Regions from separate parts of the Pseudoclavibacter sp. JAI123 genome, predicted to be linked through region 1. Evidence: riboswitches for the same ligand, from Rfam matches in the RefSeq annotation. Region 1 holds a riboswitch; the other holds the start of a gene.
The links. A riboswitch is a leader RNA that binds a small molecule or an ion and turns the genes downstream of it on or off. The one in region 1 is predicted to bind FMN.

Region 1 (7,451 bases):
CACTGCTCGTGCTGTTCACGGATGCGACGAGCGGCCTCACGACGTACGCCGCGAACCGCGCCCTGTCGGTGTCGGCCCCGGATGCGGACGGCCGCGTCACGGTCGATTTCAACCGCGCCGTGAACCTGCCGTGCGCGTACACGGTCTTCGCGACGTGCCCGCTGCCGCCCGCCGAGAACCGGCTGCCGGTGGGCATCGAGGCTGGCGAGAAGACGCCGCTGTCCAAGGCCGGCGACGACGCGGGGAGTGAGCCCGCGTGAAGTTCCAGGTCCTCGACATCGTCCCGTACGTCGCGAACCCGGTCACGGGGGAGCAGCTGACACCGTCGGAGCGCCTCCACGAGACGCTCGAGTTCGCGCGCAGGGCTGAGGAACTCGGCTTCGACGCCTTCTCGGTGGGGGAGCGCCACGCCGGCCGCTTCCTGTCGTCGTCGCCGAGTGTGCTCCTGGGGGCCATCGCCGCGCAGACGTCGACCATCCGCCTGCAGACGGGGGTGACGGTGCTGTCGATCCTCGACCCCGTCCGGGTGGCCGAGGACTTCGCCACCATCGACCAGCTCTCCCGCGGCCGCCTGGAGATCACGATCGGCAAGGGCAACGAGGTCGCCCAGTTCCCGCTGTTCGGCCTCGAGATCGACGACCAGTGGGAGCTGCTCGCTGAGAAGTACGCGCTCCTACGGGAGCTGTGGCGCGAGACCGACCTCGACTGGCCTGGCACCGAGTTCACGCGCCCGCTCGCGAACGTCACCACCCTGCCGCGGCCCTATGCCGGACCGCCGCGTGTCTGGCACGGCTCGGCGACCACGCTCGCATCCGCGGCCCTCGCCGCGAAGTGGGGCGACCCGCTCTTCTCGGCGAATGCCATCCAGCCGCTGCGCAATTACGAAGTGCTCGTGCGCCACTACCGCGACGAGTTCGAGCGACACGGACACGACCCGAACACGGCGTACGTGGGCGCCGGGGCCGGATCTCTGTTCATCGCGGACACCAGCCAGGCGGCGAAGGAGCAGTACGGCCCCGTCTACGAGGCCCTCGTCGCCGCGACGAACGTGCCCGGCAACAACTCCGTCTTCCGCGACATCGACCACGCCATCGCCGAAGGGCCCGCGCTCGTCGGCAGCCCGCAGCAGGTGATCGACAAGATCGGACGCTTCCACGGGGCCTTCGGCCACGACCTGCAGTCGATCAGCCTGCCGACGACGCTCCCGCACGAGCAGCAGCTGGAGCAGCTCGAGTACTTCGCGACGGCCGTCATCCCCGCGCTCCGCGAGGAGTTCCCCACGACGCTCTGGGGCGACGGCGACGGCGACGCGCAGCTCGGTCGTGCCTTCAGCGCAGAGCCCGTTGGAGCATCCGCCGCATGACGCAGACCGCACCCGTCGCGACCCAGGACGCGCACGCGACGCCACCCGCCCCACTGCGGGTTCGCGAAGCGCAGCCAGCGGACTGGCCGGAGGTGGTCAGGGTCAGCGAGGCTGCCTTCGCCGCTGGCCCCTACGGTCACCTGCCCGTCGGCGAGGAGCGGCGGCGCTTCGTGCAGGACGTGGAAGGCCGGGTCGCGGCGGGCAGCGTGCTCGTGGCGGAGCGCGCGGGCGAGATCCTCGGCACGCTCAGCATCGCCCGGGCGGGCACGGGACCGTCACGGCTGGCGGTCGCCGACGAGGCCGAGGTGCGGCTCCTGGCCGTCTCGCCCACCGCCCAGCGGCTCGGCGTGGCGAGGCGCCTCATGCTCGCGGCGAGCGAGACCGCCCTCGGCTGGGGCGCATCCGCGCTTGTGCTCGACACGGGAGACCGCAACTTCGGGGCGCAGGCGCTCTACGAGGGCCTCGGGTACCGGCGCACCAACGAGCCGCGCCAGTCCGACGAAACCGAGGGACGCATCCCGCACGTCGACTACCGGCTGCAGCTGCAACCCGCCCCGGGCGTCGTCGTGCGGCTCGTGCGGCCCAGCGAGGTCGACGCCGTCGCCGAGCTGTCGCTGCGCGCCTACGAGCTCGAGTACACCATCTCCGGCAACTACCGCGACGACATCGTCTCGGTCGGCGAGCGCGCGGCGGCCCACCAGGTGTGGGTGGCGGTGGACGCGCGGAGCGGCGAGCTGCTCGGATCCGTCGCGACGCCGAAGCCGGGGGAGCACCTCACGTCGCTGCCGCAGAGTGATGACGAGCTCGACTTCCGACTGCTCGCGGTCGACCCGGGTGCCCGCGGGCGCGGTGTCGGGGCCGCGCTCACGACGCTCGTGATCGAGCTCGCACGGCTGCGCGGACTCCGTCGAGTCGTCATGAACAGCGGACCGCAGATGGTGCGCGCTCACCGGCTGTACGAGCGCCTCGGGTTCTCGATCCTCGAGTCGCGCGTGCGCACCGTCGATCCGGGTGACGGCCGCGCGCCGTTCCAGCTGCTCGCGTTCTCGATCGACGTCTGACCTAGCGAGCCACCCCGCGCGAGTCTGGACGTTGCCCAGGAGCCACCGATCCGACGCGGAGGTCGGTTCCGAATGATGGTGGAAGCGTCGCAGGGTGCGGCGCGGGAAGGCAACCAATGACTGAGATCCTCGCTCACCACGGCCTGCTCACCGACACGAAGCTCCACGTCGACGACACGGGCGGAACGGGCCGCCCTGTTGTCCTCATCCACGGCTGGCCCCTCTCGGGAGAGGCCTGGAATCACCAGGTGCCGGCATTCGAAGCGGCAGGTCACCGCGTCGTGACCTACGACCGTCGCGGCTTCGGCCGCAGCGACAAGCCGCTGACCGGATACAGCTACGACGACTTCGCGGACGACCTGCAGGCCGTCCTCAAGGCCCTCAACCTGCGGGACGTGACGCTCGTCGGCTTCTCCATGGGTGGCGGCGAGGTGGCCCGCTACCTCGCCAAGTTCGGCGACGAGCGCGTGCACAGCGTCGTCTTCGCATCCGCAGTGCCGCCGTACCTGCTGAAGACGCCCGCCAACCCGGACGGCCCCCTCGAAGCGGGGGAAGCCGCGAAGATGACGGCCGCGCTCACCGCGAACCAGGAGTCGTTCTACGACGACTTCATCACCACGTTCTACTCGGTCGACGGCACGCTCGTCGTCTCCGAGGCGGAGCGCCAGGCGGCCATCGACCTCACGAAGCAGGCATTCAAGCCCGGCGCGCTGCAGGCCATGGCGGCGTTCGCGAACACCGACTTCCGCGACGACCTGCAGGCGGTGAAGGTGCCGACGCTCGTCATCCATGGGGACAGCGACGCCACCGTGCCGTTCGAGGGCTCCGGGGCCCGCACCAACGAGGCCATCGCCGGCTCTGAGCTGCACGTCGTGGCGGATGCGCCCCACGGCGTCAACGTCAGTCACGCCGAAGAGTGGAACCGGGTCGTGCTGGATTTCCTGAGCCGCTGACCCTCGCCCCGTGTTGACCCCGAGACCCGCTCGCCACCTCCTGGCGGGCGGGTCTTCGGCGTCTCACGGGCACCTCACAGAGGGCGTGCGCCCGGTGGCAGCGGATGCACCGACATCGCCGTCATCGCAGGGCTCGCAAAGTTCGCTGGGAATCGCGGACCGTGCCGCGCAGACGCCGATGAGCCCCCGATTCGTTTGACAGCAGGTCGACCGGCTTGCTGGGCTGGCCTCAGATCGACTCGCAGGACCGGAAGCATCCCGAGACAACGAAAGGCCAGCCAGGCGCCGGCCGGAGGAGGCGTGATGAAGACGAAGAGCGTGACGAAGACCAGCGAGATCGACGCGACCACGTCGACCGCCGCAGACGATGCCAGGCCCGCCGCAGCAACTGGCGGTGGCGGCGCGACCCCGAGCCGCGATGCCCACGGCCTGCCAACGGGGGCCGCCCTCCGGGAGTGGCGTCGCGCGCATCCGAGGGCCACGATCGCGGACGCCATCGCGGCGCACTGACGGGCGCGGCGGACGATTAGGCTTGGCCCCGTGACGACAGACCGCGACGCCCTCATCGAACTCATCCGCGACGAAGCCGTGTTCCACGGTGACTTCACCCTCACGAGCGGGAAGAAGGCGACGTACTACATCGACCTCCGCAAGCTGAGCCTCGACCACCGCGCGTCTCCGCTCATGGGCCGCGTGCTGCTCGACCTCATCGAGGAGTTCGGGCCCGTGGATGCTGTGGGCGGCCTCACGATGGGCGCCGACCCGCTCGCGAGCGCCGTCATGCACCAGGGGCTCGCGCAGGGCAAGGTCGTCGACGCGTTCGTCGTGCGCAAGGAACCGAAGGACCACGGCCGCGGCCGCCAGGTCGAGGGCCCCGACCTGGAGGGCAAGCGGGTCGTCGTGCTCGAGGACACCTCCACGACGGGCGGCTCGCCGCTGAAGGCCATCGAGGCCCTCGAGAAGGTCGGCGCGAACGTCGTCGGCGTCGCCGTTATCGTCGACCGCGCCACGGAAGCGCAGGGCATCATCGAGGCTGCGGGCTACCCGTACCGCGCCGCCATCGGCCTCGAAGATCTGGGCCTCGCCTGAGTACCACCGAACAGGCTGCGAAGCGCCGCAACCGCGGCGTGCTGGCGACGCTCGTCGCTGTGCTGCTGCTCGGCGGGGTCGCGCTCGGAGTCTGGCTCCAGCCGTTCGGCGACGGGACCGTGCCGCCAGAAGAGACCGCCGGCCCGCCCGCGACGACGGTGCCGCTCGCCGGCGTCGATGCCTCCCTGCTGGAGCCCGGCCAGTGCATCCAGGACTTCGTGTCGGCGTGGGAGCCACGCTTCGAGGTCGTCGACTGCGCCCTCGAGCATTCCGGACAGCTGCTCGCCGAGGTCGAGGCGACGCCCCTCTCCGAGAGCGACGAGTATCCGGGCGAGGAAGCGCTGCGCGACCGTGCCCAGATCACCTGCCAGGCGACGGACGTCCTCGACACGACCGTCGCGGCGACCGTCCCCGGACTCGTCATCGAGGCCAGCTACCCGCTGAGCCAGGGCGACTGGGACGCAGGACAGCGCAGCTACCGCTGCTTCGCCTCCACACCGGGAGCATCCACGACTGGCTCGCTCGCTGCCAGCGAGTAGTCCGGCGGCAGCCCAGGGCGCGACGACTACCCTGATCGCATGACCTTCGTGAGTGAATCCATCGACATCGATGTACCCGTCGACGTGCTCTTCAGCCTGTACGCGGAGCCGGAGTCGCTCCCCAGCGTGCTCAGCATCGTGAAGCACGTCGAGGTGCTTGGCCCCGACCTCATCCGCTGGGATGTGGAGCTCGTCGGCCAGCGCCGGTCCATCGACGCGAGGGTCGTCGTCAACGAGCCGGGCGAGCGCCTGCGCTGGGAGTCGGTCGAGGGGCGCGCGTCGTTCGCCGCCGAGGTGCGCACCCAGGCGATCACGCCAGCCAGCACCCGAGTGACGGTGGACGCGGAGTTCGACGCGGGCGGCATCGCCGAGCGCCTCGGCCTCGCGAAGCCCATCGCCGCTGCCGCCATCGCCAGCGAGCTCCGCAACGCGAAGAAGAGCGCGGAGGCGCAGGCCGCCAGCTAGGTCGTGTCTCGGGGCGGGGACGTCGCCGAGGTATACCGCAGGGCTGTTCGCTTGACGCGGAGCGTCACGAGGTCGCGCTTCGCAGGGACCTGTCGTACTCTGACAGCAGAGTCCACGTGCTCCGGGGTCGGTGTAATTCCGAGCCGGCGGTGATAGTCCGCGACCTGCTCCCGCAAGGGAGTGGCTGATCTGGTGAAATTCCGGAACCGACGGTGAAAGTCCGGAAGGGAGGCGCACGTGACGGCACGCCTCGGCGTACCGTCAGCTCGTGGAATCCGCTGACCTGTTCGGCGAACCCACGCGCCTCGTCATCCCCGGAGCTTTCCACGAAAGCCGGGTAGATGAACACGACGTCAGCACGCATCTCCGCACCGATCTCGGTGGCGGTCGCGGTGCTCGCTGTGTGGTGGGCCGTCACGGCCGCCGGTCTCATCTCGCCGCAGTTCCTCCCCGCGCCGGGACAGCTCGCCGAGCGCTTCTGGCTCGACGTGACGCAGGGGCCCATGCTCTCCCACGCCTGGGTGACGCTCTCCGCGGCCCTGCTCGGCAGCCTCCTCGCGATCCTCGTCGCCGTCCCGCTCGGGTACCTCATCGCGCGCCTGCCCTGGGTCGACGTCGCGATCACCCCGTACGTCGCCGCGTCGCAGGCCGTGCCGGCCATCGCGCTGGCCCCGCTGCTCGTGCTGTGGATCGGCTACGGCCTCGCACCCACGGTCGTGCTGTGCGCCATCATGTCGTTTTTCCCGATGATCGTCACCACGGTGCTCGGGGTGCGGCAGCTGCCGCAGGACGTCATCGAGGCCGGACGCATCGACGGCGCCAACTGGTACCAGCTGCTGTGGTGGGTCGAGGCCCCGTTGGCGCTGCCCAGCGTGCTCGCCGGGATCCGCGCCGGCGTGACGCTGTCGATCACGGGTGCCGTCGTCGGCGAGTTCACGATGGGCGGCCGGGGCCTCGGGATGCTCCTCACCCTCAACCGCGACGCCAACGACATCCCTGGCATCTTCTCCACGCTCCTCATGCTCGTCCTGCTGGCCGTCGCGCTGTACATCCTCATGCGCCTGTTCCAGAACGCCGTCACCTGGAACGACGACGAGCCCAAGACGAAACGACGAGCCCGCGTGCTCGCCGACGAACCCCTCCCCGCCTGACCCGAACCCCCCTGACCAAAACCGCCTGACCCGCCCATCTCGACCAGGAGACGCCCATGAACCTTCACCTCAACACCGCAGGCCGCGCTCGCGGCCCTCGGGTACTGCGCTCCCTGGTCGCTGCGGGTGCTGTGGCGGCCATGGCCGTGCTCGCCGGATGCTCGACCTCCCCCGATGGCAACGCCACAGACGTGACGGCCGAGCCCGCGGGAGCCGCCACCATCGGCCTCACGTACACCCCGAACATCCAGTTCGTGCCGTTCTACGTGGCCGAGGCGAAGGGCTTCTTCGAGGATGAGGGCGTCGATGTCGAGCTGCGCCATCACGGCGAGGGCGAGGACCTCTTCGGGGCTCTCGCGAACGGCACCGAGGACTTCGTGTACGCGGGCGGCGACGAGATCACGCAGGCCCGTGCCGCAGACATCCCCGTCACCTCGGTCGCGACGCTCTACAACACGTACCCGGCGACGCTCATCGTGCCGGAGGACTCCGACATCAAGACGGCAGCGGATGCACGCGGCAAGACGATCGGCACGCCAGGACCCTACGGGCAGACGTACTTCGCGCTGCTTTCGCTGCTCCAGAGCAACGGGCTGACGGCGGACGACGTGAAGATCGAGCACATCGGCTACACGCAGCAGGCGGCGCTCACGACCGGCGCCGTCGACGGGGTCATGGGCTACGTCAACAACGACGCGGTGCAGTTCGAGAAGGCCGGCTTCCCGGTGCGCACGATCGAGATCGCGCCGGCGGACGCGCCGACCCTCGTCGGGCCGTCGCTCGGCGTCGCCGACTCGATCATCGAGGGGGACGACGCCACGATCAGACCC
Region 2 (7,451 bases), on a different contig from region 1:
TCGGTCGACGCAATCGTCGTCGTGAGCAGGGCGGAGAGGGACACCGTCCTCTCGAGGCTCGGCGGCGCCTCGGCGATCACCCACATCGTGCCGCCCGGCGTCGACGCTGACCTCTTCTTCCCGGCCTGGGATGCGCGGGCCGAGCCAGCCGCCCGGGAATCGCGACCCAATCGCGCCCTGTCAGCTGGGCGCCTGCATCCGCTCAAGGGCTTCGACCTGGCGCTCGACGCGATCGCCGAGATCGACGACGACGTGCGCCCCGACTACGTGCTCGTGGGGGCCGCCCCTCCGGACGAGGATGGGCGCGCCTACGAAGCGAAGCTGCACGAGGCGGTGGCGCGGCACGGGCTCGCCGAGCACGTGCAGTACATCGGTTCGCTCAGCAGGCAGGCGCTCGCCGCCCAGCTGCGGCTCGTCGACGTCGTGCTGATCCCGTCGCACTCCGAGACGTACGGTCTGGTCGCCCTCGAAGCCGCAGCCTCGGGAGTGCCGGTTGTGGCCTCCGCCGCGGGCGGGTTGCGCGAGGCAGTTGTCGACGGCGTCACCGGCACGCTGCTCGAGACCCGCGACCCCGCGGACTGGGCAGCCGCCATCGCGAGCATCCTGCGTGACCCGGCACTTGCCGAGCGCCTGAGCGTCGCAGCTCGCGAGCACGCGCTCGCCCACTCCTGGGATCTCAGTGCCGAGGGCCTCCTGGCCGTGTTCCGTCAGCTGGTCGTTCAGTCGGGGCAGGGGTCGTCGCGTGCCTGAGGGCAGCGAGAGCCTGCTCGACTCCGTGCGCCACGCATTGGTCGTGCACGCGCATCCCGACGACGAAGCTCTCGCGGGCGGAGCGCTGCTGCGCGAACTGCATGAGCGCGGCGCCAAGGTGACGCTGGTGACCTGCACGCGGGGTGAACTCGGTGAGATCGTCGCGGGCGTCCTTCCCGCCGACACGTCGGTCGCGGACCTCGCGGACGTGCGCGAGCGTGAGCTGCGCGGGTCCCTCTATGCGCTCGGCATCGACGAGCACCGGTGGCTCGGGACACCGCCCGCACGCGCAGCGGGCCTCGAGGCGCGCGAGTACCACGACTCCGGGATGCGCTGGCTGCGGCCAGGTCTCGCGGGTCCCGCCGATGACACCGACCTGCGGGCGTTCAGCGTGGCCCCGATCGAGGAGGTGACGGCCGACCTCGCCGCCGTCATCGCGCACGACGAACCGGATCTCGTCGTCAGCTACGACGCGACGGGCGGCTACGGGCACCCCGACCACGTTCGAGCTCGGGAAGCGAGCCTCGCCGCCGCGCAGGGTGCCGGCGTCCGGTTCGCCGAGCTCGTCGAGCAGAGCGAACGTGATCTCGCGGCCGAGATCGGCGACCTCGAATGGTTCGACCTCGAGCAGCACCGCGACGCCGTCGTCGCGGCCCTGCGCAGCCACCGCACGCAGCTCACCGTCGACGATGACGGCTCCGCGCTCGTGCACTCCGGCGGTCAGCGCCAGGACGTGCACCTCGCGATCGGCCTGCGCGAAGTGGTCGCGTAGGCCGCGTTCCTGGAATCTGGCAACGAAGTCGGTTTCGGGGCGTCACACGCTGTCTTCCGATGGTTGGCTCGTCTAGGCTCGCCGTGCAACATGCTCCGGGGTCGGTGAAAGTCCGAACCGGCGGTGAGAGTCCGCGACCCGCTCGTCCGCGAGCGGTTGACTCAGTGAAATTCTGGGACCGACGGTTAAAGTCCGGATGGTAGGTGCATGGGAGGCGCTCGTTTCGGCGAGGGCCTTCGTTGGCGTCGGCTGCCGGAATCTCCGGCTGCGCCGGCACCGGGATATGGCCCCGTGGCACGCGAAATGCGGAGGTCACCGGCGATGCCGATCCAAGAATCCAACCGCGTCGAGTCTGTCGACGCCGCCATGCAACTGGCGCTCTCCCTCGCGGCCCGCGGGCCGATCAGAGACCCGAACCCCAGGGTCGGTTGCGTGCTCCTCGCACCGCCGTCTCCGGGCGGCGGCCCGCGCCGCATCCTGGGACGCGGCTTCCACCGAGGGGCGGGCACCCCGCACGCGGAGGCCGCCGCGCTCGACGACGCCCGGTCTGCCGGGGCGGAAGTGCGGGGTGCGACCGCCGTCGTGACGCTCGAACCGTGCTCCCACACCGGACGGACGGCATCGTGCGCGGACGCCCTGCTCGAGGCTGGCGTCGCGGAGGTCGTGTTCGCGGTCGCCGACCCGAACCCGGTTGCCTCCGGGGGAGCTGCGCGGCTGCGGTCGAACGGGGTGCGCGTGCTCGAGCGGCTCCGGGTTGCCGAAGGCGAGGCGCTCCTGCGCGCCTGGCTCACCGGCGTCACCGAAGGCCGGCCCTTCGTGACGCTCAAGCTCGCCTCCACGCTCGACGGGCGGGTCGCCGCCGCAGACGGGTCGAGCCGGTGGATCACCTCGGAAGCCGCGCGGCTGCACGCGCACCAGCGGCGGGCCGAAGCCTGCGCGATCCTCGTGGGCACGGGCACGCAGCGCTCCGATGACCCGACGCTCTCCGTCCGCGGGCCCGCGGCCGTTCATGCGCCCCAGCCTCTGCGCGTCGTCATGGGCATGCGGGATGTGGCCGCCGATGCCGCCGTTCGCGCCGACCCCGAGCTGTTCGTCCACCTGAGGACCCACGACCCAGTCACCGCGCTCGAGGAGCTGCACCTGCTCGGCGCCCGCCACGTGATCGTCGAGGGCGGTCCGACCATCTCGGCGGCGTTCCTGCGAGCTGGTCTCGTCGACGAGATCGACGCCTACCTCGCGCCGATCCTCCTGGGCGACGGCGCGAGTTCCGTCGCGTCGCTCGACGTCGGGCGTCTGCGCGACGCGAACCGGTGGACCACTGAGTCCGTGCATCCGCTTGGCGTCGACACGCTCATCCACCTCGTTCGGGACACGCGCGCGCACCCCCAGCACGTCGGCGCCGTCGCGGCCGAGGGGGTCGCAGCATGAGTGGCCAGCTCGCCCGCGCGCTCGACGCGCTGCAGGCCGGACGCCCGGTGCTCGTCGCCGACGACTCCTCGCGCGAGAACGAGGTCGACGCGATCCTCGCCGCCAGCACTGCGACGCCCGAATGGGTGGGGTGGATCATCCGCCACTCGTCGGGACTGCTGTGCGCGCCGCTGCCCGGCCACCTCGCCGACCGGCTCGAGCTGCCGCTCATGGTCGAACGCAGCGAGGACGCCCGCGGCACCGCCTACACGGTCACCGTCGATGCGGCCGCTGGCGTGACGACCGGCATCTCCGCGAGCGACCGGGCCACGACCGTGCGAGCGCTCGCGGCCGCCGGCTCGACGCCGCGCGACCTCATCCGCCCCGGCCACGTGCTGCCGCTGCGAGCCGTCGACGGTGGCGTGCTCGAGCGGCCCGGCCACACGGAAGCGGCCGTCGACCTCGTGCGCCTGGCTGGTGCAGGCGAGGTCGGCGTCATCGCCGAGCTCGTGCGCGACGATGGCGAGATGCTCTCGTACACCGAGGCGGGCGCGCTCGCATCGGCATACGACCTCGTGCTGCTGCACGTCGACGACATCGTCGACTACCGGAGGCGGCACCCGGGCTTCCCGGCTCTGACCGGCACGGAGAGCCACCACCACCACGAAACGAGCACGCGCGCCGCGGAGGCGCTGACGAGAGGAGCACGGCGATGAGCGGACAGGGAGCACCAGCGGTGCAGGCAGACGGCACCGGGATGAGGGTCGTGATCGTCGCGGCTCGATGGCACGACACGGCGATGGCGGCGCTTCTCGACGGGGCGCACCGGGCGCTCGAGACGTCCGGCGTCACCGACGTGCGGATCGTGCGGGTGCCCGGCTCCTTCGAGCTGCCCGTCGCCGCGAGCCGAGTCGCCGCCAGCGGGCCCGATGCGATCGTCGCCCTCGGCGTCGTCATCCGCGGCGGAACCCCGCACTTCGAGTACGTGTGCTCTGCCGCGACCAACGGCCTCACCGATGTCGCCGTGCGCACGGGCATCCCGGTCGGGTTCGGCGTGCTGACCTGCGACGACGAGGAGCAGGTGCAGGCACGCATCGGCCTGCCAGGCAGCTTCGAGGACAAGGGGGCGGACGCGGCGCTCGCCGCGGTCGCGACGGCCGCCGCCCTTCGCGACTTCCCGGCAGCAGCTGGAACGGCGGGTCAGTAGCGTGTTCACTGGGATCATCGAGGAGCTCGGCCAGATCACGAGCATCATCAGGCACGACACGGATGCGCGCCTCACGGTGCGCGGCCCGCTCAGCGTGAGCGACGCCAAGGTGGGAGACTCCATCTCCGTCGAGGGCGCGTGCCTCACCGTCGCCGAGCTGCACGCCGATGCCTTCACGGCCGACGTCATGGGGGAGACCCTGCGCGCATCCACCCTCGGGGGCAGAGCGGAGGGTGACGCCGTGAACCTCGAACGGGCCATGCGGCTCGGCGACCGTCTCGGCGGCCACATCGTGCAGGGGCACATCGACACGACGAGCGAGGTGCTGGAGGTCGAGCACTTCGACGCGTGGCGGCGCATCCGCTTCGCCATCGACCCGGTGCACGCCGGGTTGCTCGTCGACAAGGGGTCGGTGGCGGTGTCCGGGGTGTCGCTCACGGTTAGCGCGGTCGGGGCCGTCAGCGCCGAGGGAGCTGCGGGCCCGAGCGGCGCGCCCGGGGACGGTCACTGGTTCGAGGTGTCGCTCATCCCCGAGACGCTCAGCGCGACGACGCTCGGCACGCTCGATGTGGGCCACCGCGTCAACGTCGAGACGGACGTCCTCGCGCGACACGTGGCTCGGCTCGTGAGCTTCGCGACCTCCGCGAGTGATGGAGCTGCGCGGACTCAGTGACCTGAGGGTGGAACGGGCGGCGGTCCGCTCAGGCGTCGCGGAGCCGCGTGTGCAGCTCCGCGACGCGCGCGCGGATGTCGTCGCGCACGAGCCGCATCCGCTCCATGCCGGTGATGCCGCGCTCGGAGGGCTCGTCGGTGATCCAGCGCTCGACGGGAGCCGTCACGCCGTCCGGCAGCTGCGCTTCGTCGCCGAGGACCACGACGAGGTCGGTGTCGTCGAGCATCTCCGAGGTGAGCGGCTTGGGATGCTCCTCGCCGACGTCGATGCCCAGCTCGGCGAGCGATTCCACCGACTCGGCGTTGAGGGAGCCGCCCGGCGCGGTGCCGGCGGAGGCGACGCTGATCGACTCGTCGCCGAGCGCGCGCAGGAGGGCGGCCGCCAGCTGCGACTTGCCGCCGTTCTTCTTGCAGACGAAGACGACGCTCGTTGGGGTGCTCATGCTGGTCCGATCGTGGGGGTGGTGCCGGTACGGGGGTCTGTGCTCATGGTCGGGGACGCGGTTGAACGGCGGCGGAAGGCCACGGTCGCACCGTCTCGTCCACGAGCGTGAAGCACCAGCCGGCGTGGTCTTCGTCCCCGTCCTTCGGATAGGCCAGGGGATGTCCATAGGAGCCGAACACGTCGGCTGGCGGCGGCTGCTTGAGAAGGGCGGTGCGCTCCCGCTCCCGTTGCGGACTTCGCGTCTCGCGTGTGCTCTCGAGTGGTTCCAAGCGTGCACTGCCGGGAACGTGCATCCACTCTTGTCGCGGAAGCCGAACCTGGGCGAGGGCCACGTAGACCGCCGAAAGCGACTCGACGGTGCCCGAGATCAGCCAGGGCTGCGAGACGCGGGCCTCCGCATACTGATCGAAGTGCCACCGGATGCGGTCGAGCTCGGTGCCGAAGAAGCCGCGGGAAGCGAACTCGGCCTGGCGCTCGACACGGTCGCCGACCGTCACGACTTCGCCGTCCTCCTCGAGCTCACTGACGGAGCACAGCACGCGGATCATGCGAGCAAGGCTCTCACGCCGACCGCCACGGGGCCGGAGTATCCGGCCGGCACCTGGGGCAGAATGGGGCGATGCAGGGTCATGGTGCAGCCGAAGCCAGCGAAGGCGCCGCGCGCGACGACAGCGACGCCGCTGGCCGGAAGGCCGCGGCTGTCAGCGTCCTCGAGTCGTGGCGCGTCGACTCGGGCCGCGTCATCGCCCACGCCGCCCACCGCGAGCGCTTCGAGCGATCCGTCGGCGAGCTGTTCGGGGAGGCGGCGACCGCCCACCCGCTGCTCTGGTCGGGAAGCCCCGCAGGCACCAACACCGTCGACGCCGACTGGCGACGAATCTGGGCCGACGTGTTCGAGAGCGTGCCCCTCGCCGACTCATGGTTCCCGCGACTGTCGGCACGCCTCGACGGCGAGGGTGACACCGACGGCGACCGCGTGCTCATCGAGCTCGCCCTGCGGCCGGCCCCGGAGGCACGGCCGCTCACGAAGCTCGCGACGCGCCTCGACGAACGCCGCTGGCCGACCGTCAAGGGCCCGGACTTCCCGTCCCTGTCGCAGCTCCGTGCGAGCGCTGCCGAGCAAGGCGCCGCGGACGCGCTGCTCGTCGACGATCGCGGCGTCATCACCGAGGCGGCCTATGGCACCGTCGTCGGCTGGCGCGGCGAGACCCTCGTGATCCCCGCCGCGAATCGGCGCGTTCCGGGAACCACGTTGGGCGTGCTCGAGAAGCTGCTCGCCACGGCGGGCATCCCGCGCGTGGAAGGCGAGCTGCTCGCCGACCCGCTCGCCGCATCCGCCGACCGGGGGTGGGATGAGCTCTGGTACCTCAACACGCTCCACGGCATCAGCCCCGTCTCGATGCTCGACGGCACCCGCCTCGGCCTCGACGTCGCCCGCGTGCGACGCTGGCGGCCCCGCCTCGAGGAGACGAGCGCCGTGCCGCTCCTCGACGGCCGCCCGCCTGACGGGCGCGGCGCGTGATCGTCGTCGTCGACAACCGCGACTCCTACACCTACAACCTCGTGCAGCTGCTGTTCGAGCTCAGCGACCGCGAGGTCCGGGTCATCGACGCCGGTGACCCCGCTGACATCCGCGTGTGCGTCGGCTGGGTCGCCGATGGCCTCGTCTCGGGGATCGTCATCTCGCCCGGGCCAGGGCATCCGGCCACCGCCGCCGACTTCGACGGGTCGGCCGCGGTGCTGGATGCTGCCCTCGCGCCAGGGGTGGACCTGCCCGTCTTCGGGGTGTGCCTCGGGCACCAGGGCATCGCCCTCCACTTCGGCGGCGAGGTCGTCGCCGCCCCCGAGGCGAGACACGGCTGGCGCTCGCCACTCGAGCACGACGGCACAGGCCCCTTCACCGGGATCCCTCAGCGCACGCTGGTCACCCGCTACCACTCGCTCGCCGTCCGCGAGCCGCTACCAACAGGTTTGCGGGTGACCGCTCGCAGCGAGGACGGCGTCGTGCAGGGCCTCGAGATCGAGGGCAGACCCGTCTGGGGTGTGCAGTTCCATCCGGAGTCGATCGCGAGCGAGCACGGACGACAGATGCTCGCGAACTTCGTGGCGGCAGTGGATGCGGCTCGCCGGGTCGCACCTCCCCGGGGGGAGCCAGCCGGACGCGAGCTGGGACGGGGCGGTGCGCCCGCCCACGGCTC

Region 2: another riboswitch for FMN. It lies ahead of ribD (bifunctional diaminohydroxyphosphoribosylaminopyrimidine deaminase/5-amino-6-(5-phosphoribosylamino)uracil reductase RibD); the one in region 1 lies ahead of HDC34_RS03430 (ABC transporter permease).

Annotation. Positions count from the first base shown of each region.
Region 1 covers NZ_JACCCM010000001.1:701,242-708,692, forward strand. The annotation lists gene HDC34_RS03390 (DUF1684 domain-containing protein) at 1-260, shown strand, start outside; gene HDC34_RS03395 (LLM class flavin-dependent oxidoreductase) at 257-1,363, shown strand; gene HDC34_RS03400 (GNAT family N-acetyltransferase) at 1,360-2,424, shown strand; gene HDC34_RS03405 (alpha/beta fold hydrolase) at 2,541-3,377, shown strand; gene HDC34_RS03410 (hypothetical protein) at 3,681-3,887, shown strand; gene pyrE (orotate phosphoribosyltransferase) at 3,918-4,466, shown strand; gene HDC34_RS03420 (septum formation family protein) at 4,505-5,005, shown strand; gene HDC34_RS03425 (SRPBCC family protein) at 5,045-5,470, shown strand; FMN riboswitch at 5,584-5,710, shown strand; gene HDC34_RS03430 (ABC transporter permease) at 5,812-6,621, shown strand; gene HDC34_RS03435 (ABC transporter substrate-binding protein) at 6,678-7,451, shown strand, end outside.
Region 2 covers NZ_JACCCM010000003.1:288,059-295,509, forward strand. The annotation lists gene HDC34_RS16465 (glycosyltransferase) at 1-750, shown strand, start outside; gene HDC34_RS16470 (PIG-L deacetylase family protein) at 743-1,522, shown strand; FMN riboswitch at 1,610-1,734, shown strand; gene ribD (bifunctional diaminohydroxyphosphoribosylaminopyrimidine deaminase/5-amino-6-(5-phosphoribosylamino)uracil reductase RibD) at 1,844-2,950, shown strand; gene ribB (3,4-dihydroxy-2-butanone-4-phosphate synthase) at 2,947-3,645, shown strand; gene ribH (6,7-dimethyl-8-ribityllumazine synthase) at 3,642-4,136, shown strand; gene HDC34_RS16490 (riboflavin synthase) at 4,138-4,809, shown strand; gene HDC34_RS16495 (low molecular weight phosphatase family protein) at 4,838-5,251, opposite strand; gene HDC34_RS16500 (hypothetical protein) at 5,295-5,801, opposite strand; gene HDC34_RS16505 (aminotransferase class IV) at 5,873-6,775, shown strand; gene HDC34_RS16510 (chorismate-binding protein) at 6,772-7,451, shown strand, end outside.